2 regions of the Clostridium septicum genome follow, and region 1 is predicted to be linked to the other one. Evidence: riboswitches for the same ligand, from Rfam matches in the RefSeq annotation. Region 1 holds a riboswitch; the other holds the start of a gene.
What was found. A riboswitch is a leader RNA that binds a small molecule or an ion and turns the genes downstream of it on or off. The one in region 1 is predicted to bind cobalamin.

Region 1 (11,918 bases):
TTCTGCAACTAATTTAGAAGCTCCAATATTCTTTCCTGATTCAAGTACATTCCCATGAAAATCATTAAAGCTTAATAATTGAATATTTGTAGATAATGCTTCTTTTACTTCTGTCCAAGTTAATGATTTACTATTTGAATTAGGCACTTTTATTTTTCCTTCATTAACTGTCTTTACTGCTAATTCTCTTTGTTTTTCATCCCAATTATTACCTACTATTCTCCAATTATTATCTACTGATTTTTCAAGTATTCCTGATTTTTCATTTTCTATATAATTTATTATTAAATCTCTAACATCTGAAATTGTATCATTATTTGAATCATATACTTTTTCATGTGTTCCTTCATCTAGTAAAGGTATTAAACCTGAATTGTATCTATAATCGTTTACCGTTAAATATACTTCATCTGTATCTTCTACTTCTTTTCCATCTTTTTCAAACTTAACTTCAGTAATTCTATCTCCTACTTCCTTAGAAATATCCATAGTATAATCAATACCATCAAACATATCATATAAGAAAAGTGGAATATCTGAATTAAATGATATTGTTAAATCTCCATCATTATACTTATTAAAAAATTCAGCATTCTTCTCTAAATATTTTTTCAATTGTTTTCCTGTAGTTTTTATTGTATAAAGCTTATTATCATATTTATAAATATTTGATATGCCAGCCTTAGTTATTGGACCTTCTTTTATATTTGAATTAGAACTAAAAAGTGCTGCTGCTGATACTTGATATATATTATTCGTATCTACTCCAATTTTCTCTAATTGTTTCTTACTATTATATAGTTGAACTTCATTTACAAGATCTGTTACTCCACCATCTTCTATTATAGCTTGAGTAATTCCCTTTACTTCATTTGGAGTTGCTAAATCACCTCCAACCATTTCTCCTATTTTCTTATTAGCATCAGCTAATGCAATTTCATGAAACTTATTTAATTCATTATTTAAACTTTCATCTTCTTGAACACCTTTAGTTCCTACTAGAGATGCTTGTTTATTAATAACTTCTACATTATTATTATTTTTTCTAACTGTTAACTCAATTTTTGAAACAAATTCTCCATTACTTTTTGGTAAGGAAACTATTGTATTTCCAATTGTTTCACTTGCTACAGCTTGATGACTATGTCCTCCAAGAATTGCTGATACCTCAGGATTTCTATTAGCAACTTCTATTAAACTATCTCCATCACCATCTTCAAATTCTCCATCAATTCCCATATGAGCTGACACTACAAAAACATCTGCTCCACCATTTTCTTTTATTTCATTAATTACTTTAGCAACTTCTTCTGCTGGGTTAGTAGCATTATATCCAACTAAATGTTGTGAATCCCATTTCATTATATGTGGAGTAACAATTCCTATTATAGCAACTCTAACTCCTGATAATTCTTTAATAACATATGGATTAAACACTCTTTCATTACCTTTATAAAAATTAGCAGAAAGTATTGCTAAATTTTCATTTGCTTGAGCTACTACATTATTTAAGTTTTCCATTCCATAGTTAAACTCATGATTACCTAATGAAAATACATCATATCCTATTGCATTCATTCCTGCTATCATAGGATTTTCACCATTTACAAATAAATGATTATAATTTCCTTGGATTGTATCTCCATTATCTATAACTATTGTATTTGGATTTTGAGCTTTTTCATTTTTTACAATTGTCGCTATTTGATTTAGTCCACCATCAACTTTAAGATTTCTTGAATATTCATAATTCATAAACCTTCCATGCATGTCCGATGTTCCTAAAATCTTAATTGTAATTTCTTCATTATTTTTTCCTAACTCTTCTGTTATTGCATTAACATCTACTGATGGTAATATAAATGAAACCATCATAGTTAAAGTAAGTAAAAATGATAGAATTCTTTTTTTATTGTTTGTATTTTCCATAATTACCCCCTGTAATTCAAAAAATTTATGTCTTTATCCAGATTATAATGTTAAAGAATTCTTTAATCAACACAAAATACGTATATTTTTTATTGTTAACACTTTTTTGTTCGTTTATAATGTTAAGCTAAATTCTTGGAATTAATCTTTATTGATTCTAATTATTTTTGTCGAATTTACAGAGTATCTTTAACAGAGGGTTTTTCTATTATTAATTATGAATAAAACTTATATTTAAAATATCATCCAAAATAATACGAATAAAATCTAAAAGTAGCAAAGATAGTCTTGTTGCTATCTTTTTCATATTCTGCACTGCTGCAGTTAGTAGGCATTGCTCGGATACTTTTTCGCGTCCGCGGAAGCGAGCATAGCGAAGCCCATGCAAATTTTTTGAATCTGCGAAGCTTCGCTCAACTGTTTCTTTTCTTCTATTGTAAATTCCCTTTCCTTTTTCAGTTTTAAGAAAGTTCTTATTATCATCTTTATGATTTTCCCAAACATGTCGTCTAATTGTTTTATATTTAGCTTTTTCTCCAAGACACTTATCTTTATGAGGGCAATACATACAAATTTCTTCAAAACATCTATATTCTCTATAGCCTTCGCGAGTCGTAGTTTTATATATTAACGCAACATTATTGGGGCAAATATAGATATCTTTATCATAGTCATAAATATATTTATTCTTAGTATACATTCCTTTTTTATGAGGAGAACGTCTATATGCAACTACTGGTGTTATATCTCTATCTACAATCCCCTTGAAAATAGGATTACTTGAATATCCTGCATCTAAACCAAGATATTTTGGCTTTATACTAAATACTTCTTTAATTCTATCTATTCTATTTAGTATTGGCTCGCTATCGCTGACATTACCAGGGGTAACATGTACATCCATAATAATATTATTTTTACTATCTACAGTTCTATGATCTAAATAAAAGAATCCTTCTGGTTTATTATCTCTCATCATATATCCACTATCAGGATCTGTAGTACTTTTCTTAATTTGCTTTGTTTCTTCTTTTTCTTTTCTTGGTTTTAAAGGTTTTTTATTATGATTTTCTCTATCTAAATTCACATCAATATCTAGTTGTTCTATATACTCTTTAGGTGTTACTTGTACTTCAATTTTTTCAAACTTACGCTTATTAGCATTAGCTTTTATATGTGTTGAATCAGAGTAAAGAATCTTACCACCAACTAATCCTTTTTCCATAGCTTGAAGAACTATATTATCAAATATTTTTTGTGGAATATCAGTACCTTTAAATCTTCTAATTCTATTTTGACTTATTGTAGATGAATCTGGAATTTTTTCAGTAATTGAATAACCTAAAAACCATCTATATGCTAAGTTTACTTCTATGTCTTTAACTAGTTGCCTTTCGGAGCGGATGCCATAAAGATATCCTATAAATAACATTTTAAATAGTACTACTGGATCAACAGCTGGTCGACCATTTGTATGGCAATACAAATCATTAGTTAACTCTCTAATAAATGAAAAATCTATGTATTTATCAATTTTTCTTAATAAATGGTCTTTCGGAACTAATTGTTCTAGCATAACCACTTCCATTTCATTTTGCGCTTGTCTTCTTTCGTTTATCATCACCAAAACCTCTATGTAATAAATTAATATATTTTAAATTATATTACATATTTGTATAAAATTAAAGACTGCTGACACTTTGTCAGCAGTCTGAAAAAGACAGTATTTTAAAATACTGTCTTTATAGCTTGTATTAATATATTGTTTTCCTCTTTAGTTCTTACTGCAACTCTATAATAATTATTATCAAGTCCTTTATAATTGTTACAACTTCTTATTAGAATTCCCCTTTTTATTAGATAATCTTTAAAATCTATATTTTTAAGAACCTTAAACATTATAAAATTAACAGATGGTTTAAATACCTTTAAATCCTTAAAAGATTTTAATTCATTATAAAGATATTCTTTTTGTAAATTAAGATATTTCTTTGTGTCTTCTATATACTCTTTTTGCATTAAAGCCTCTATAACTCCATCAACAGCTACTGAGTTTATACTCCATGCTACTGTAACCTTATTTATTTTTTCTATTACACTTTTATTATTTGAAATCCCATATCCTATTCTTATTCCTGGCATTGCAAAAAACTTAGTTAATGATTTTATTATAATTATATTATTATATTTATTTAAAATATATTTTCCAGTAAATTCTTCTGAGTTATCTACAAAATCAAGAAAGGATTCATCTAATACTACTATAGTTTTTGTTTTCAAAGCTTTTTTAGCAATTTCCTCTATATATTTATTAGATGTTACAACTCCCGTTGGATTATTTGGATTACATATGAACACCATATCTATGGTTTCATCTATCTTATCTATTAATCCACCATCTAAATTAAATTTATTTTCTTCACTTAAATAGTAATATTCTATTTCTCCATCAATACTTAAAACGGCCTCTTCATATTCCCCAAATGTTGGTGCCGGAATTAATACCCTTTTAGGATTTAATCCACGAACTACGTTAAATATTACTTCTGCTGCTCCATTACCTAAGATTAAATTTTCTTCATTTATACATTCATAATTACTTATAGATTTTTTCAAATTATAATAAGTTATATCTGGATATTTACTCACCTTATCTATTGCATTAATCATTGCCTTTTTAACTTCTTTATTTAACCCTAATGGGTTAATATTAGCTGAAAAATCTATAATTTCATCTTCATGCATTCCGTATTTTCTTGAAATTTCTGCTGTATTTCCACCATGAATAGATTTAGTCATTATAAAAGCCTCCAAATTAAGTTTATTAAAATCCCTAAAATATATCCTAAAATAGCTACTCCGTACAAAATCTTATTAGTTGAATCTATATCAGATAATTCTATTTCTTTTAGTTTATCTCCAATAGTAGGTTTTTCTACTAATTTTCCAAAATAATAATTTGCTCCTCCAAGTTTTATCCCTAATGCACCTGCTACAGCTGCCTCTGGATGAGCACTATTAGGACTTGTATGATTATACTTATCTCTATTATAAATTTTAAAACTATTTTTCCAATTTAACTTTAAAATAAAGGCTGTAAGCACAGTTAATAATCCAGTAATTCTTGCTGGTATGTAATTAAACACATCATCTAACTTTGCTGGGAAAAACCCAAACTCCATATATTTATCATTTTTATATCCAAACATAGAATCCATAGTATTTACTGCTTTATATGCCATTGCAAGAGGTGCCCCTCCAATTCCTGCATAAAATAAAGGTGCTATTACTCCATCTGACATATTTTCTGCTATAGTTTCTACAACAGCTCTTATTATACCTTTTTTATCTAAGGATTTTGTATCTCTTCCAACTATATATGATAGTTGCTTTCTTGCACATTCTATATCATTTTTTATTAAATAATTATAAACCTTTAATCCTTCTACTTTTAATCCCTTAGCTGAAATACAGAAATAAATTAATATTCCACTAAAAATAACTCCTGCTACTATATTAATATTTAAAATAAACTTTATAATAATATAATTAATAAAATATACTGCTAAAACCACAATAATCCATGTTATAAGTCCTGCTAATTTTAAATATTTTTTCATAATACTTCTAAAGAAATTCTCTAAAACTCTACATAAATTACCTATGATTCTAACTGGATGTATAGGATTTTGTGGATCTCCTATTATTAAATCCAATAAAAAACCTATAGTTAAATCTATCATTTTTATCTACCTACTTTACTTCTTCTACTTTTTCTACCTTTATTTCATCACTTACTAAAATAGTTAATTTATAACCTTTTCCACACTCTGGTTGCCATTGATAAAAGCTTTTTCTTTTATCATAAAAAAGTTCTAATATTGTTCCAATAGTTCCCCCGTGAGACACTAACATAACTGATTGTAATTTTTTCACTTTACAGTTTCTTATAAAATTTTTAAAAGTATTTACAATTCTATTTATATATATTTTTTTACTTTCACCATTAGGACAATGTACATCACCTAAATCATCTGTAATCCAATCTATATATGCTTTTTCCTTTTTTAACATCTCATAAGATTTTCCTTCAAAATCACCAAAATCATATTCTGAAAATCCACTTATAACTTCATATTGTTCATTAGGATACAAGATTTCAAAAGTTTCATTAGCTCTTGTAGCACCACTTGTAAAATACTCATTACACTGTGGATATTTTATATCTTTTAACAACTTTATTAATTCACTTCTTCCTTCTTCACTTAAGGAAGGATTACTTGTCCCACAATATAACCTTTCTTCGTTAAAAATAGTTTTTCCATGTCTTAACATATATAATTCTAACTTATACATCTTTAAGCACCATTTCTAAACCACAAAAAATTCTATATACCTTATTAGAATTTTCACTTAAAAATTGTAGGCATCTACCAGTATTTTCTCTCCATACTCTTTCTTCTTTCTTTAATGGAACTATTCCAGATGAAATTTCATCACATATAATTATTTTATCTTTTAAAATTTCTTTATTATCTATTAAAATCTTAAGTGGATCTAATGAGTCTTTACCTGCAGCATATGTAAACTTATGTAATCCACAAATAACTCTTTTAGATAAATCTATTTCTGAGCTATTACAATAAAATATATCTACCTCTTCTATTTTATATTTTTCTTTAACCCATTTTATTTTTCCGTTATATGCCCCTCCAAAAACTAATATCATTAGTAACCCTCCTTATATAAGTGTTAAAAATAACACTCCAATTAATTCTGAAATAACAAGTCCATATCCTGCACTATCTCCAGACATACCACCTAATTCATTTGCACTACTTCTTACTACTAACAAACCTGAAATAATCATTAAAATAGGAATTATTAATGCCTTTATATTGAAAATTAGATAAAAGGCTATCGATACTATAATTAAAATCCCTACTAATATTAACTTATCAAACTTTCCAGTATCTTTTCTAAAATATGCTCCTAATGAGCTTTCTTTCATTGGATTTTTACATATCAATAATAATCCCATAAGTCCTCGTGATATTATCGGAATTAAAATAAATCCTAAAGTATTAATATTATTATCCACAATTGTATAAATAGCAGCAAAATCAACTATAAATAATATTCCCAAAGATATTACTGCAAAAGCTCCTGTATTTGGATCCTTTAATATTCTAATTTTTTCTTCTTTGTCTCTTCTGGATAAAAGGGCATCACAAACATCCATATAACCATCTAAATGTAACATTCCTGTAATTACAAATGGAATAATCATAGTTATAGCTGAAGATAACATAGTAGACATTCCTAAAAGCACCGTTAATTTATATATTCCATACCAAATTAATCCTATTACAAAACCTATAAAAGGATAAAATTTAAGAATATGCTTTGCGCCTTCATCATCCCACTGATAATAAGGTAATGGAATTATTGTAAACATACTAATAGCCATTAAAAATCCTTTAAAATATTTTTTCATATTATTTCCTTTAATAATTCCTTTCCTTTATGTTTTATAACATTTCCATAAATACATTCTATAACTATATCAGAAAAAAAAGCTATTTCCCTATTAATATTTCCAAGTTCCCTTCTAAAGTTTTCAGTATAATTATCATAAATTATACTATCACCAAATACATAATCAGAAACTATTATAACATTTTTACTCCTTTCCTTTATTTGTTCTAAACCCATAATTATTTTAGATTTCACATCCTTTATAAAATCTTTTTCCAAAAACATTTCATTGGTTACAAGGGAAGTTATACTATCTATTAATAGCGTATCATTTTCATTTATATATCCTAAAACTTCTTCTATATTTTTTTGCTTTTCTATAGTCTTAAATCCGTATCCTTCTCTATCCTTTAGATGATTTTCTATTCTTTTTAAATCCTCTAAGTCATATGGATTCATTGTTGCAACATAATATAAATTTCCATTTTTATCTTCTAAAGCTTTAGCTAAATTTTGTCCATACATAGACTTTCCACTTTTAGCTCCTCCAACTACTAAACAAATCACTTTTCTATACCCACTCTTGCTGGTATCTTACTTTGTTCATATGGATGTTTAATCGGATTAATTTCTGATACATAATGAGCTAAATCTATTAACTTTTTATCTGGATTTCGTCCTGTTAAAACTACTTCTAAGTTTTTTGGTTTATTTTCTAAAAATTCTACAACTTTATCTAATTCTAAAATTCCATAATTTAAAGAAGCCATAATTTCATCCATAATTAATAGATCATATTTTTCTTCTACTGCCTTTTTAGTAACTTTTTCAAATCTTTCTCTGTGCTCTTTAATTACTTCAAGTTTATCTTCTTCACTTAAATAATTAAAAAATCTCTTCATAGGCACCCCTAAAAAAACATGAAAATTATCGCTTAATTTTTCTATTGATTTAAGCTCTCCTGTATCATTATCTTTTAAAAATTGAGTTAATAATACCTTATATCCTCTTCCACAAGCTCTCATACCAAGCCCCATAGCTGCTGTTGTTTTTCCTTTTCCATTTCCACAATATATATGAATAAGTCCTAATTCCATTTTAATCCTCCTAAATTTCTACTATATAATTTTCTTTTTCTCTAACTTCATCTAAATAACTTGAATCTATTTCTGCTTCTTCAAATGTTGCCATATTACTAATAACTGCACAGGCATAATCTACTATAGAAAACGCTATTGGGCATCCACTTCCTTCACCTAATCTCATATCTAAATTAACCATGGGTTCTAAATTTAATTCCTTCATAGCAATATTATATCCAATTTCCTTAGATAAATGAGATGGAATCAAATATTCCCTTATTAAAGGGTTCATCCTTACTGCTGCTAATGCTGCTACTGAAGATATAAATCCATCTATAACTACAGGAATTCTATAATATGCTGCACCTATAAAAACCCCTGCCATAGCTGCTAAATCAAAGCCGCCTACTTTAGATAACACATCTATTGGATCACTTTTATTAGGTTTATTTATCTCTAAGGCCTTTTTTATGACTTCTTTTTTCTTTTCAAAAGCTAAATTGGTTATACCGGCTCCTTTACCAATAGCATATTTAATATCACAATTTGTTAAGGCAATTAATACAGCACTACTTGTAGTTGTATTTCCTATTCCCATTTCCCCTACACCTAAAATGTCATATCCATAATTATTAGCTCTTTCTACCATTTCAATTCCAATACTTATTGCTTTTATACATTCTTCGTAAGTCATTGCAGGTTCTTTTGATATATTATTTGTGCCTTTTCTTATTTTTCTATCTATTACACCATGAATTTTTTTATCAGTATTGACACCTACATCTACTACCATTAAATCTGAGTTACCTTCCTTTGCAATAACTGCAACTCCAGTTAAACCCTTTGTAAAGTTAATAGTTTGAGCTAGTGTTACATATTGAGGAGCTGATGCAACTCCTTCCTCAACTACACCATTATCTGATGATAAAATAATAATACACTTTTTCTTAATTTTATTTTTTACCTTTCCTGTAATTCCAGAAAGTTTTACTGCTATATCTTCTAATTTTCCAAGACTCCCTAATGGTTTCGCTAATGAATCTAACCTTTTTCTTGTCTCTTCCATAACTTCTTCATTTATAGGATTAATATTATTTATAAAATTAACTAAACTATTTTTATTATTCATATTACTCTCCACCTATTTATAAAAAAATAAAAAGCACCTTACTTTTGTAAGATGCTTGTATACATTAAATATAGATATAAATATACTTCTATTTTATACAATACACCCTTCATACACCGTGAAGTTTATAGTGCTTTAAGTAAAGGCAGGTATTCCGGCTTAAGAATCATTGCTTCTTTGCCTTAGTCTTCCCAAAATTAAATTTCAGTGACTATTAAGACTAGCTCCTCTTTTACGGCGGCGGGACCGCATAGGCTTTTAACCTATTTCCCTTTTAATGTAATAAACAACCCTTACAGAATTATTCCTCTTTTTGTTATAATAGCTTATAATTTATATAAAAGTCAATGATATAGAATGTGAATTTAAGATTATGACTCTATTAATGGCACTTATTTAATTTTTAAAATCTAAAAAACTTTTAATGTAAATAAATAGAGGATACTAAATTTTTATAAATTCCTTATCCTCTTAAACTAAATATTATTTATAACTTTCAGTTAATTTTATATTTACTACTTTTTCTATACCAAAAGAACTTTTAATTAAAACTTGTGTCCTATTATTAATAAATTTCCCCTTAGTTTTAACCCAAAATGCTATTGAGCCACCAATTAATGAAACAACCTTAGGCCCTATTATATCTATATCTCCTACTGTTTCTAAAAATATTGCTCCTGTTGCATAAGGAAGTTTATTTTTATATTTATCTACAACTGTTACTGAAACTCTAGTTGTATCTAGCTCTTTTCCACATAGTTCATTATTATCTACAACTACTTTCAAATCTGTAACTACAGGATTTTCACAAAACTTCTTGCTAGAAGCCTTTTCTCCATTTATATATCCTATAAATTCTATTTCACTCCATTTGCTTCCCCAATCTCCATTTAACAAATCAACCTTAATTGGTGGATACTCTAAATATTTTAAATTTTCATCTACAGTATTTTCATCTCTTTTAAATATTCCTAAGCTGCGTCCACCTAGTATAACCTCTACTTCTTCACAATTTGTACATAAGTATATAGGAAAGGCTATTCCCTTATCTCTTTCCCCTCTTGACCATAAAGTTAATGGCTCCACAATGGCTTGAATTTTAGGGTTCTTTTGACTTTTATACATATAAGCTGCATATTTAGGTTGCCTAAACATATCCATTACTCCATGATAGCAAATTCTATCACCGGATCCAAAATCAAAATGTGTATTATAATCAAATGCACACCATCCTATTGCACCTAAATAATCATCTGAACTTCTTGATTTACTTTGTACTACACCATGTCTAAGAGCTTGTTCTACTACTCTTTGTTCATGATCAAAAGATTTAGTTGGATATATATGTCCACAAAATTCTGTAACTAAATAAGGAACTTTCTTTTCTAACTTAGTAACTGTATCTCTACTTCTTAGTACTATTTCTCCACCATCATAACTAAAATCATTCATAGTATATATATCCTCAAAAAAGCTACTACCTTCTAAGTATCTTACTCCACAAGTTGGTCTACTACTATCTATATCTCTAGCTACTTTATTAGTATTTGAGTAAAGCTCATCATCATCAAGAGATTCATTTATTCTAACTCCCCAAGTTATTATTGAAGGATGATTAAAATCTCTATTTATCATTCCTTTAACATCCTCTAAAACTTGTTGTCTCCAATCCTCCCTTTGACTTATATGTTGCCATCCTGGTATTTCTTCTAAAACTAATAAACCTATCTCATCACATCTATCTAAAAAATAAGGTGATTGAGGATAATGAGAGGTTCTTACTAAATTAATACTTAGTTCATCCTTTAATATATCTGCATCTTTTATTTGAGCTCTTTTTGGCATTGCATATCCAACATAAGGAAAAGATTGATGCCTATTTAAACCCATTATTTTTATTTTCTTCCCATTTAAATAAAAACCTGTACCGTTAACTTCAATTTTCCTAAATCCAATATTCATTGTACTACTGTCTAATATTTCATTGCTAATAAATAAATTCATATCTGCCCTATAAAGTCTAGGATCTTCTAATGACCAAAGTTTTATATTATCTAACTGAATATCATTTAATTTATACCAATTAGATCCTTTTTTAACTTTAGTATAAAACTCAAATTCTTCTTTTCCTATTTTTAATGTTATTAAATTATTTGTATCTTTATTATTACTATTTATTAAAACCTTTGGAGATACTACTACTTTACCAGTGCCATTAAGGTAGTTTTCAACCTTATAATCATAATGAATATTTTCTATAAAACAACTGTTATGTTCATAAAGAAATACATCTCTATATA
Region 2 (11,918 bases), 900 kb from region 1:
ATATAGAGCAACTCTTCTATAGTCACCTATAATTCTTCCTCTACCATAAGCATCTGGAAGACCAGTAACAATACCATATTTTCTAGCAATCTTCATTTCATCAGTGTAAGCATCAAATACACCTTGATTGTGAGTTTTTCTATATTTAGAGAAGATTGTAGAGATAGATGGGTCAACTTCAAATCCATATGATTTAGCAGCATTTTCTGCCATTCTAATTCCACCTTGAGGCATAACAGCTCTCTTAAGTGGTGCATCAGTTTGAACTCCAACTATTTTTTCTAAAGCTTTATCTATATATCCTGGAGCATATTCGTTAATTCCTGATACAGTTTTTGTATCAACATCTAAAACGCCACCATTTTCTCTTTCTTGTTTAAATAATTCACTTACTTCGCTCCATAGCTTAGTAGTTGCATCAGTGGCACCTTCTAAGAAACTAGAATCTCCTTCATATGGAGTATAGTTGTTTTGTATAAAATCTCTTACGTCAATATTTTTTGTCCAATTACCTGTGTTAAAGTTAGTCCATTCTTTTCTCATCACATCAACCTCTTAAAAAATTTTTTAATTAAATCCATTATTAATTAATAATGGTTATCATGTTAAAAATATAACATTATCCGTTAAATAATGCAATAGGAATTTTAAAAAAATGGTAAAATTAATAAATTGTTTTTAAATTTTATATTTTAAAAGAAATGAAGTATACTAATATTATTAATTGAGAATGGAAAGGTAAAGTTATGAGAGTAATGACTTTTAATTTAAGAACTGATTTTATTTTGGATATAAATAATAGATGGAAACATCGATCTGATATTGTTTATGAAGTTATAAAAAGATATAATTGCGATATAATAGGGGTCCAAGAGTTAACAGAAAAAATGCTTAATGATATAAAAGAAAATATAAATAATTATAATATTGTTGGAAAAGCAAGATCACAAAAGTTATTTATAGAAAGAAATGATATTTTAGTTTCTAAAAAACATAAAATTATAGAGCATGATACTTTTTGGTTATCTAATAATCCTAATAAGCAGGGTAGTTCTGTATGGTATTCTATGTATCCAAGGATATGTACTACAGCAGTTATAGAATTGGAAAATAATAAAATTATAAGAGTATATAATACTCATTTAGATTGTTTATTACCTAAGGCAAGAGAATATGGTTTGAAGAAAATAGGAGAATATATAGAAAAACAATATAAAAAAGATAAATTGCCTATAATTTTAATGGGAGATTTTAATGCAAACCCAAATAGTAAGTTAATTAGGAATTTTTCAAATGGTAATTATAGTACAAATAAGTTTATAGCAGTTCAAGAATTTAAAAAAGATATTTATGGAATATCAACAATGAGCAAATTTAGAGGAAATAAGAAAGGATATCATATAGATTATATATTTATATCAGAAGAATTCAAAATAATAGATACAAATATAATAGATTATAATAAAAATGGGAAATATCCATCGGATCATTATCCTGTTATAGCTGATTTAGAGGTTTAACTTAAGCTAAACCTCTAAATTTTTATAAGTTAGAATCTACTTTCAAATATATTAGAAATAGGTCCTAAGATACTACCTTCATCTTTAGATGAGGTTCCAGTTACAGGAGCAGCAGCAAATACTCTAGAGGCTAATCTGCTAAATGGTAAGCTTTGAACCCATACCTCACCAGGACCTGTTAAAGTGGCAAAGAAAAGCCCCTCACCACCAAAAAGTGTATTTTTAACTCCACCAACAAATTGTATATCGTAATTAACATCTTTTGTCATTGCAACGAGACAACCAGTATCAATTTTTAACATTTGACCAGGTAATAAAGTTTTCTTTACTATAGTTCCACCGGCATGTATAAATGCAAGTCCATCTCCTTCAAGCTTTTGTAATATGAAACCCTCTCCACCAAAGAATCCAGTACTTAATTTTCTTTTAAAATCAATTCCAATACTAACACCTTTAGCAGCACAAAGAAAAGCATCCTTTTGACAAATTACTTTACCTCCATATTTAGATAAATCAACTGGAATTATTTTTCCTGGATAAGGAGAAGCAAAAGCAACTTTTTCTTTAGAAGATCCTAAATTAGTAAAAGCAGTTAAGAATAAACTTTCGCCAGTAATAACTCTTTTAGCAGCAGAACCAAGCTTCCCAAAGAATCCACCATTATTATTTTTATTACTTCCATCTCCGAAGATAGTTTCCATAGATATGTTATTATCCATCATCATCATTGCGCCAGCTTCAGCAATAACAGTTTCTCTAGGGTCAAGTTCAATTTCAACAAATTGCATATCATCGCCATAAAGTTTAAAGTCTATTTCGTGTGAATTCATTTTAATCACTCCTTTTTATTAACAGTATATATTTTAATTTTATAATAATAAAGCAATAATGATAATATTTTAAAGTTAAATTTATTAAATATATTTTTTAGATTTAAATATTAATAAAAATAATAGGAAATTTAAGTATAAGTAGGTTAAATAAGAAAAAATGAGTATCATTATCATTTAATACCTAAATATGGAGTTATTCGAAATTGAAAGTTAATATCAATTAATGTATGATAAATTAAGATGCAAGAGAGGGGGAGTATTATGCTAACCGAAGTATTAAGTGTTTATTTTAATGATGGAATTTTTTCTAGTAGATATGTTTCTGAAAAATTAGGTATTACTGAAGAAATTGCTGAAGAATATAAAATGCAATTAATAAGAATGGGATATATACAAAAGCAAGAAGAGTGTACTATGGAATCCTGTAAAAGTTGTAGTTGCGGATGTTCGGGAAAAAAATTAAATGGAGTAATAAACTGGGATATAACTGAAAAGGGATATAAAGTTATTAATAATATTAAAAAAAGGGGAGTTTGTTAATGAATACTTTAGACAATATAGGTATAGGGGTAGAAGTTAAGGTTAAAGGATTAGAAAAAGAAAGTTTAGTAAGAAGAAGACTTCTTGATATGGGAATTACTCCAGGTGTAACAGTTAAAGTTACAGGAAAGGCTCCAATGGGAGATCCAATAGAAATTTTAATTAGGGGATATAAATTAACTTTAAGGAAAAACGAGGCTAAAGCGGTAATTATTGAGTGATGATTAAGGAGGGAGAATATGCTTCCAATAAATTTAGTAAAAGAGGGAGAAATAGTAGAAATTCAAAAGTTAGCACTAAAAGAAGATTTTGCTAAGAGAATGATGGAGATTGGGCTAGTGGCTGGAAATAAAATAACTGTAGTAAAAAATGACGGTAGATGTATTATTATATCTATTGGAGAAAGCAGATTTGCTTTAGATATGACATTAGCGAGAAAAATTATGATAAAAGAATAGTTTATTGATAATGATAATTAATTTAATTAGGGGGATAAAATGAAGACTATTGCATTAGCAGGAAATCCAAACTGTGGTAAAACAAGTATATTTAATATTTTAACTAAAACCAGGCAACATGTAGGTAACTGGCCAGGAGTAACAGTAGAGAAAAAAGAAGGAACTTTAAAATATAAGAAAAATGAATATAAAGTAGTAGATTTGCCAGGAACCTATAGCTTAGGAGCATATTCAGAAGATGAAGTAATTGCTAGAAACTACATAATTAATGATAAACCAGATGTTGTTATAAATGTTGTAGATGCTACGAATTTAGAAAGAAACTTATATTTAACACTACAGCTTTTAGAAATGGGAGCAAATGTGGTACTAGCCTTAAATATGATGGATGAAGCAAAAAATAAAGATATATATATAGATGCTAAAAAGTTATCTAAAGAACTTGGAATAAAAGTTATTCCAACTATAGCTTTAAAAAATGAAGGTATAGAGGAATTAATTGAAGCATCTATAAGTGAGAATTCAAAAAGTAGGGCTAAAGACTTAAATTATGGAGAAGACCTTGAAAAATATATAGAAGTTTTAGAAAATGTATTAAAAAATAATAAAACAAAACTTAATTATCCTGAAAGATGGTTAGCTATAAAACTTCTAGAAAATGATAATTATATAAATAAACTAATTAAAGATGAAAATATAAATGGATTTTCAAAGGTTATAGATGAAAGTGCAGCAACTATTGAGGATGAAATTGGATTTGAGGCAGAAATAGCAATAGTAGATAAAAGATATGAGAGAATTTCTGAAATAGTTAGTAAAACTATAGTTAAAAAGAGTGAAAATAAAGTAACATTAACTGATAAGATTGACAAGATAATAACAAATAAATTTTTAGGGTTGCCTATTTTTGCTATAGTTATGCTAATCTTATACCAAATTACTTTTACAGTAGGTGCAGGAATTCAAGACTGGACAGATGTCATGATAGGATCACTAGGTGAAAGTGCAGTAGGGTTATTAGAATCAGTAGGAGCTCCAGAACTTTTACTTAGCTTTGTTAAAGATGCTCTTTTTGGTGGAGTAGCGGCAGTATTAGCATTTCTACCATTAATAATGGTGATGTATTTCTTAATAGGAATACTTGAAGATAGCGGATATATGGCAAGAGCAGCTTATGTTATGGACAGAGTTATGAGATCTATAGGATTACACGGTAAGACATTTGTATCAATGCTTGTAAGTATTGGTTGTAACGTACCTGGAATTATGGCAACAAGAACTCTTGAAAATAAGAAAGATAGGATGGTAGCCATACTTATAAATCCATTTATATCATGTGGAGCTAGACTTCCAATATATGCAGTATTTATATCAGCATTTTTTGAAAGTAATCAAGCACTAATATTATTTGCATTATATGTAACAGGTTTAATAGTAGCATTAATTGCAGGAAAGATATTTAGTAAAACAATATTTAAGGGAGAGCCTTCATATTTCGTTATGGAACTACCAAGTTATAAGATTCCATCAATTAAAAATATATCAATGTTAATGTGGGACAAGGCAGGAGCATTTATAAAAAGAGCTGGTGTTGTAATATTACCAGTAATGGTTATTCTTTGGGCATTATCTACATTCCCATTAGGAGCAGAACAATATAGTGAAGAAACATTATTAGGTATGATAGGTGGAGTTATAGCACCTATATTTAAGTATGCAGGTTTTGGAACATGGCAAGCATCAGTTTCACTAATAACAGGAATACTTGCAAAAGAAACAGTTGTTGGTACAATGGGATTAATATATTCAGGAATAGAAGAAGGCCCAATGTTAATAAGTGCCGTACAAACAGTATTTACACCTCTTAGTGCTATGGCGTTTATGGTAATGTCACTATTATATACTCCTTGTTTAGTTGCTTTAGGAGCAATAAAAAGAGAAACCAATTCATGGAAGTGGACTTTATTTACAGCAATTTATACATTCTTAGTAGGTTTAGTAGCAGCCACTTTAGTTTATCAAGTTGGCAGTTTATTAGGATTTCAATAATATAAAGTAAAGCTATATCAATGTTATATTGATATAGCTTTACTTTTATTTAGAGTGAAATAGAATTTTGTAATATCTTTATATATTTAGATTAAAATGTTACAATATTTTTGTGGTATATTACTTCTATAATGAAGGAATAGAATTTGATTATTTTAAAAACAATATTCATGAAATAAAAAACTAACATCTAAAGAAGTTAAAAATTATTAGAAGAAAATAATATAGAAACAACAAATTATAGAAACCTTTAGGAGGCAAATAATATGGATGAAAAGTTAATGGAAGTATCATTTGGATTAATAGCCAATGCAGGTGAGGCAAAAGCTTTAGCTTTTGATGCAATAAGTAAATCAAAAGAAGGAAATTTTGAAGAAGCTAAAACTTTAATTGAAAAATCAAAGAAAGAGATGCATAAAGCACATGCATTTCAAACTGAACTTATAACCAAAGAGGCCTCTGGTGAAAATGTTGTAGTAAATGTTTTATTAGTTCATGCGCAAGATCATTTAATGAATTCCATGAACTATCAACAATTAGCTGAAGAATTTATAACATTATATGAGAGAATTGATAAAATTGAAAAAAGCATATAATATCTAAAAATAAAGAGTGTTTTATCAAAAATATGGTTTACTAATTATTTTTGAGATACTCTAAAAAATAGCACCTAGTAAGAATACTTAATTTTACTAGGTGCTATTATTATATATAATTATATTATCTTTTTTATGAAGTGTAATCTTTATTTTTATAGTAATATTTAAATATTACATTTTACTTTAAATGGAATGAAAAGTAATTTAATTCAATAAAGTACAATTAAATGGATAATATTGTTTTAAATGGTTTGCATATGGGAATTGCAGTTAAATGGAGTAAATTACTTAAAAGTATAGTTAAAATTAAGTAATAAATGGAAAGCCAATTTTACTAAAAGCCTTTTCAATAGTACAATGGCAATTAATTGGCAATGAAAAGGATTTAGGGAGGTAATTACAAATGAAAATTAATGTGTCACTAAGACAGGAGGTATATAGAGATGATGCAATAAATTTAGTTAAGTGGTTAAGAGATAAAGAGGTTACAAAGTATTTAAATGAAGATAAATATGCTAGTGAAAATATTGAAAATCTGCTTAATACAATAAATATTCCAATACTCACTCACTTATTTAATAATAATGGAAAATTTCAAATTATTAATAATAATAAAGAAGCTATTGGTTTTGTTAGATTGGTACCAAAAGGAAATAATGCAGAAATAGTAATAGCTATTGGAGAAAAGGAGTTATGGGGAAAAGGATATGGAAAAGCTGCAATTATAGAAAGTTTAAAGCAAGCATTTTTTGATTGGAGAGTAGATGAGGTTATTGCCAAAATTAGAACTAAAAATATTAGATCAAGAAGAGCCTTTGAAAGTATAGGATTTAAAGAAAATAAAATTTTACAAAATGAAATAATTTATACAATGAGTATATATGAGTTTTTAAAACTTGCAGCTTAAAAAAATTTCCTTTATTGCAATTAAATATTTAATACTGTATAATTGAAGTAATTAAATATTGTCAATTATAGGTTCTTAGATAATTTTATCTAAAGATTAAAAGGGAAAGTGGTGAAAATCTACTGCAGCCCCCGCTACTGTAAAAGCTGACGAATCTCTAAATGGATCCACTGACATTATGTTGGGAAGGAAGAGAAGAGGATGAAGCTTAAGTCAGGAGACCTGCCTATAGTTATGTGCTATCCTTCGGAGGGAAGATAATTAGCAAATGAGCAAAGTTATGTTAAACACGCCTTTAGATTGTTTAAGACTTAAAATCTAATGGTTTATTAAGTTTGTCTTTTGTTAGAATGATTGGTGTCCTAGAAGTTATAGGATGCCTTTTTTATTTTAAATTTCAAATTTTAACGATTAATAAAGGAAGGAATTTTTTATTTTATGAAAAAAGCAATATTAGTAGTAAGCTTTGGTACGAGTTATTTAGATGTGTTAAAAAAATCTATCGAGAAGGCAGAAAATCAAATAGCAGAACAGTTTAAAGAGTATAAGGTTTTTAGAGCATTTACAGCTCATATAATTATAAAAAAATTAAAAGAGAAAAACGGAATATTTATTGATACACCAGAAGAGGCTTTAGACAAGCTATATAAAGATGGCTTTGAAGAAGTTATAATGCAACCTTTACATATCATTCCAGGAGAAGAGTTTCAATACATAAAAAATGTACAAAAAATGTATCAGGATAAATTTAAGTCTTTAAGACTTGGAAGACCGATATTTTACTATCAAGGGATAGAAGATTTACCACAGGATTATTCAATTTTTATAGAAACTATAGAAGACCTATTAAAGGACAAAGAAGGGGTAGTTATGATGGGACATGGAACAGCACATTTTTCAAATGCTGTTTATGGATGTCTGCAAGCTGTACTTCAAGACCATGGATATGAAAATGTCTTTGTAGGAACTGTAGAAGGATATCCAACTTTTGATGTAGTTTTAAAAAGAATAAAAAGAAAAAATATTAAAGAAGTTACATTATTGCCTCTTATGGTTGTAGCAGGAGATCATGCTATAAATGATATGGCATCAGATGAAAAGGATTCTTGGAAATCAATGTTAGAAGCTGAAGGTATAAAGGTAAATATTTATATGCATGGACTAGGAGAAATAGATGCTTTTAATCAGTTATATATAAATAGAATTGAGGATATTATAGAAAATAGATATATAGATGCTGGGGAAACTAAGAAGGGTAGAAAAAATGAAAACAATAATAATTTCATCTAATTGTAGTGGTGGCGGAAAAACTACTTTTACATTAGGGTTAATGAAGGCTTTAAAAAATAGAAATTATAAGGTTCAAGGTTTTAAATCTGGTCCAGATTATATAGATACAGGTTTTCATACAGAGATAACAGGACAAAACTCTAGAAATTTAGATTTACATCTTATGGGAGAAGATGGTGTTAAAGCAAGCTTTTCAAGGGGAAATGGAGATGTAGCAATAATAGAAGGAGCTATGGGGCTTTATGATGGAATTGGAATAACGGAAGAGTGCTCAACTTATAGTATATCAAAGACCTTAAATAATGCTCCAATATTATTAGTAATAAGTCCAAAAGCTCAAAGTACCACTTTATGTGCAGAAATTAATGGAATTAAAGATTTTAGGAATGCAAATATTATAGGAGTTGTTTTAAACTCTATATCAGAAAGCTATTATAATTTATTAAAGAAAAATATAGAAGTAAATTGTAATTTAAAGGTTTTTGGATATATTCCAAAGGAAGAGTCTATTAAACTATCTAGTAGACATTTAGGTTTAGTTCAGAGTATTGAAGTAGATAATTTAAAAGATAAAATTCAAATATGCGCAGACTTAATAGAAAAAAATATAAATTTAGATGAATTAATTAAGGAATTTAAATATATAGAAAAATATGAAGATAAATTTCATATTGGAAATAAAAATTTAAAAATAGCAGTAGCTTATGATGAAGCATTTAGATTTTATTATAAAGAAAATTTAGAGCTTTTAGAAGAGGCAGGAGAAGTTATTTATTTTAGTCCTTTAAAAGATTCTAAACTACCAGAAAATATAGATTTTCTTTATTTAGGTGGAGGTTATCCAGAAGTATTTAAGGAAGAGTTAAGTAAAAATAAATCTATGCTAAATAGTATAAAAAATGCATTAGAAAGCGGAGTTAAATGCTATGGAGAATGTGGTGGACTTATGTATTTAACTGAAAAGATTGATAATGTGCCTATGGTTGGATTTTTTAGTGGAGAAAGTTGTATGACATCTAGGTTAAATAGATTTGGATATGCAAGTATAGAAGTTAATGGCATTAAAATAAATTGTCATGAATTTCATAAATCAAAAGTAGATTTAAATGAGAAAACAATATATAAGGTTTATAAGAATATGTATACAGGTGAGAAAAAAACATGGGAATGTGGTTATGAAAAAAACAACACATTAGCAGGTTATCCTCATATTCATTTCTTTTCTAATATGGAGTTTTTAAGATGTTTATTAGATAAATAAGGCGGTGAAAACATGAGTTATATAAAAAATCCTATGGAAATTGAAGAAACTAGCTTTGAAATTATAGGTGATGAAATGGGAAACCATGATTTTACGGAAGATGAATTAAAGGTAGTTAAAAGAGTAATTCATACAACAGCAGATTTTGAATATATGGAGTTAATAGAAATAAGTAAAGATGCTATAAATGTAGGCAAGGAAATATTAAAAAATAATCCTATAATATATACAGATACTAATATGGCTCTTTCAGGAATAAACAAAAAAGCTTTAGAAAAACTAAATGGAAAAGTAATATGTTATGTGAATTTAGAAGAAGTTCATAAAGAGGCAAAGGAAAAGGGCATAACAAGATCAATGGCAGCTGTAGAAAAAGCTTCAGCTGATAGTGTAGATATATTTGTATTTGGGAATGCACCTACTGCATTGTTTAAATTAAAGGAATTAATAAAGGAAAAAAAGGCAAATCCAAAGCTTATAATAGCAGTACCAGTTGGGTTTGTAGGAGCTAGTGAAAGTAAAGAAAACTTAGAGGAGCTTAATATTCCATATATAACAGTTAAAGGTAGAAAAGGCGGAAGTACAGTAGCAGCTTCTATTATAAATGCTCTTATGTATATGGTAGTTGAAAGGTAGTGATTAAATGACTGACCTTTATATAGAAAGTGGCTTTAAAAAATTAAGGTGTGGCTATACAACAGGTTCTTGTGCAGCAGCTGCATCTAAAGCTGCCACCTTTATGCTATATAATAATGAAACTTTAGAAAGTATAGAAATTGATACACCTAAAGGAATAACACTTAATATAAGAATAAATTCTATAAAAAGAGAGAATAATTCTGTAATAGTATCTGTTATAAAAGATGCTGGAGATGATTGTGACATTACTAATGGAATAGAAATTTTTGCAAAGGCAGAAAAACTAGATAAGGGATTTAAGCTTTTAGCAGCAGAAGGAATAGGTATAGTAACTAAAGACGGACTATTTGTAAAAAAAGGTGAAGCAGCTATAAATCCAGTTCCAAGGGCGGAAATAGAAAGAGAAGTAACATCTGTAGTTCCAGATAATGCTGGAGTTAAAATAACTATTTCTATACCAGAAGGAGTTGAAATTGCAAAAAAGACTTTTAACCCTAGGTTAGGAATTGAAGGCGGAATTTCTATTTTAGGAACTAGAGGAATAGTTTATCCAATGTCTGAAGAAGCTTTAAAGGATTCAATTAAGCTTGAAATAAATCAAAAAGCTATTAATAGGGAAAGGTTAGTTTTAACCTTTGGAAATATAGGAGAAAAATGTTCATTAGAACAAGGCTTTAAAGAGGAGGAAATAGTTATAATATCTAATTTTGTAGGCTTTGCTCTTGAATGTTGTGCAAATGTAAAGATTAAAGAAGTTATTCTAGTTGGGCATATAGGAAAGATAAGTAAGATAGCTTATGGTTGTTTTAATACTCATAGTAGAGTTTGTGATGTAAGGCTTGAAGTATTAGCTTTAGAGCTTACATTACTAGGAGTAGATAAAGCTTTAGTAGAAGAGGTACTAAAGCAAAAAACAAGTGAAGGTGCAGTTAAATTTTTAGGGGAAGGCTATGAGGCATTGTATAAAAATATAGGAGAAAAAATTAAAGCTAGAGCAGAACTTTATACTTATGGAGAAATGAAAGTAAAGCCTTTAATATATTATGGATTTTCAGATTATCATATTTTGTATAATTCTTTAGAGGAGTAAAGAGATGATTTATATAGTAGGATTAGGACCAGGAAATATAGAATATATCATGCCTAAAGCAGTAACTATTTTGAAAAAAAGTAAAATTATATTGGGATTTTCAAGGGCAATAGATTCTTTAGATTTTATAGAAAATAAGAAGAGAAAAGTAAAGACTTTAAGAGAAATAATAGATTTTATAAAGGAAAGCAAAGAAGAGGATATTTCAGTTGTAGCTTCAGGGGATCCAACCTTTTATGGAATAAGTGATTATATAGGAAAAAACTATAAAGGTGATTTAAAAGTTATTCCGGGTTTAAGTTCATTTCAGTATTTAACTTGCAAAGTTAATAAAAGCTGGAGTAATGCCTATACTGGAAGTTTACATGGAAGAGAAGATGATTTTATAAAAAAGGTAAAAGAAAATTCAGTATCCATTTGGCTAACAGATAATAAAAATACACCAAATAGTTTATGTAAAAGTCTTATAGAAAATAATGTAAGTTCAAAAGTTATAGTTGGTGAAAATCTATCTTATGAAGATGAGAGAATATTTTATGATACTCCTAATAACCTATTAGAAAAAGAATTTAGCAATTTATCAATAGTTATTGTAGAGCAATTATAAAAGTAGGGAAAGGAGAAAAATATGATTTTAATTAAGGATGAAGAATTTATTAGAGGAAATTGTCCTATGACCAAGGAAGATATTAGAGCTTTAAGTATTTGGAAAATGGATTTAAATGAAGATTC

Region 2: linked by a shared signal. The riboswitch ahead of CP523_RS01495 (sirohydrochlorin cobaltochelatase) and the one ahead of cobT (nicotinate-nucleotide--dimethylbenzimidazole phosphoribosyltransferase) in region 1 are both predicted to bind cobalamin.

Annotation. Positions count from the first base shown of each region.
Region 1 is NZ_CP023671.1:2,829,431-2,841,348, reverse strand. It holds gene CP523_RS13000 (multifunctional 2',3'-cyclic-nucleotide 2'-phosphodiesterase/3'-nucleotidase/5'-nucleotidase) at 1-1,929, opposite strand, end outside; partial or broken gene CP523_RS12995 (IS1182 family transposase) at 2,119-3,550, opposite strand; gene cobD (threonine-phosphate decarboxylase CobD) at 3,658-4,728, opposite strand; gene cbiB (adenosylcobinamide-phosphate synthase CbiB) at 4,728-5,672, opposite strand; gene CP523_RS12980 (histidine phosphatase family protein) at 5,683-6,285, opposite strand; gene CP523_RS12975 (bifunctional adenosylcobinamide kinase/adenosylcobinamide-phosphate guanylyltransferase) at 6,278-6,658, opposite strand; gene CP523_RS12970 (adenosylcobinamide-GDP ribazoletransferase) at 6,671-7,426, opposite strand; gene CP523_RS12965 (bifunctional adenosylcobinamide kinase/adenosylcobinamide-phosphate guanylyltransferase) at 7,423-7,974, opposite strand; gene CP523_RS12960 (cob(I)yrinic acid a,c-diamide adenosyltransferase) at 7,971-8,504, opposite strand; gene cobT (nicotinate-nucleotide--dimethylbenzimidazole phosphoribosyltransferase) at 8,515-9,618, opposite strand; cobalamin riboswitch at 9,746-9,928, opposite strand; gene CP523_RS12950 (glycoside hydrolase family 2) at 10,102-11,918, opposite strand, start outside.
Region 2 is NZ_CP023671.1:325,273-337,190, reverse strand. It holds gene pflB (formate C-acetyltransferase) at 1-543, opposite strand, end outside; gene CP523_RS01535 (endonuclease/exonuclease/phosphatase family protein) at 747-1,520, shown strand; gene CP523_RS01530 (TIGR00266 family protein) at 1,550-2,350, opposite strand; gene CP523_RS01525 (hypothetical protein) at 2,615-2,893, shown strand; gene CP523_RS01520 (FeoA family protein) at 2,893-3,114, shown strand; gene CP523_RS01515 (FeoA family protein) at 3,133-3,351, shown strand; gene feoB (ferrous iron transport protein B) at 3,391-5,400, shown strand; gene CP523_RS01505 (PTS lactose/cellobiose transporter subunit IIA) at 5,667-5,996, shown strand; gene CP523_RS01500 (GNAT family N-acetyltransferase) at 6,403-6,906, shown strand; cobalamin riboswitch at 6,959-7,150, shown strand; gene CP523_RS01495 (sirohydrochlorin cobaltochelatase) at 7,345-8,196, shown strand; gene CP523_RS01490 (cobyrinic acid a,c-diamide synthase CobB) at 8,171-9,457, shown strand; gene CP523_RS01485 (precorrin-8X methylmutase) at 9,470-10,093, shown strand; gene cbiD (cobalt-precorrin-5B (C(1))-methyltransferase CbiD) at 10,101-11,186, shown strand; gene cbiE (precorrin-6y C5,15-methyltransferase (decarboxylating) subunit CbiE) at 11,191-11,793, shown strand; gene cbiT (precorrin-6Y C5,15-methyltransferase (decarboxylating) subunit CbiT) at 11,815-11,918, shown strand, end outside.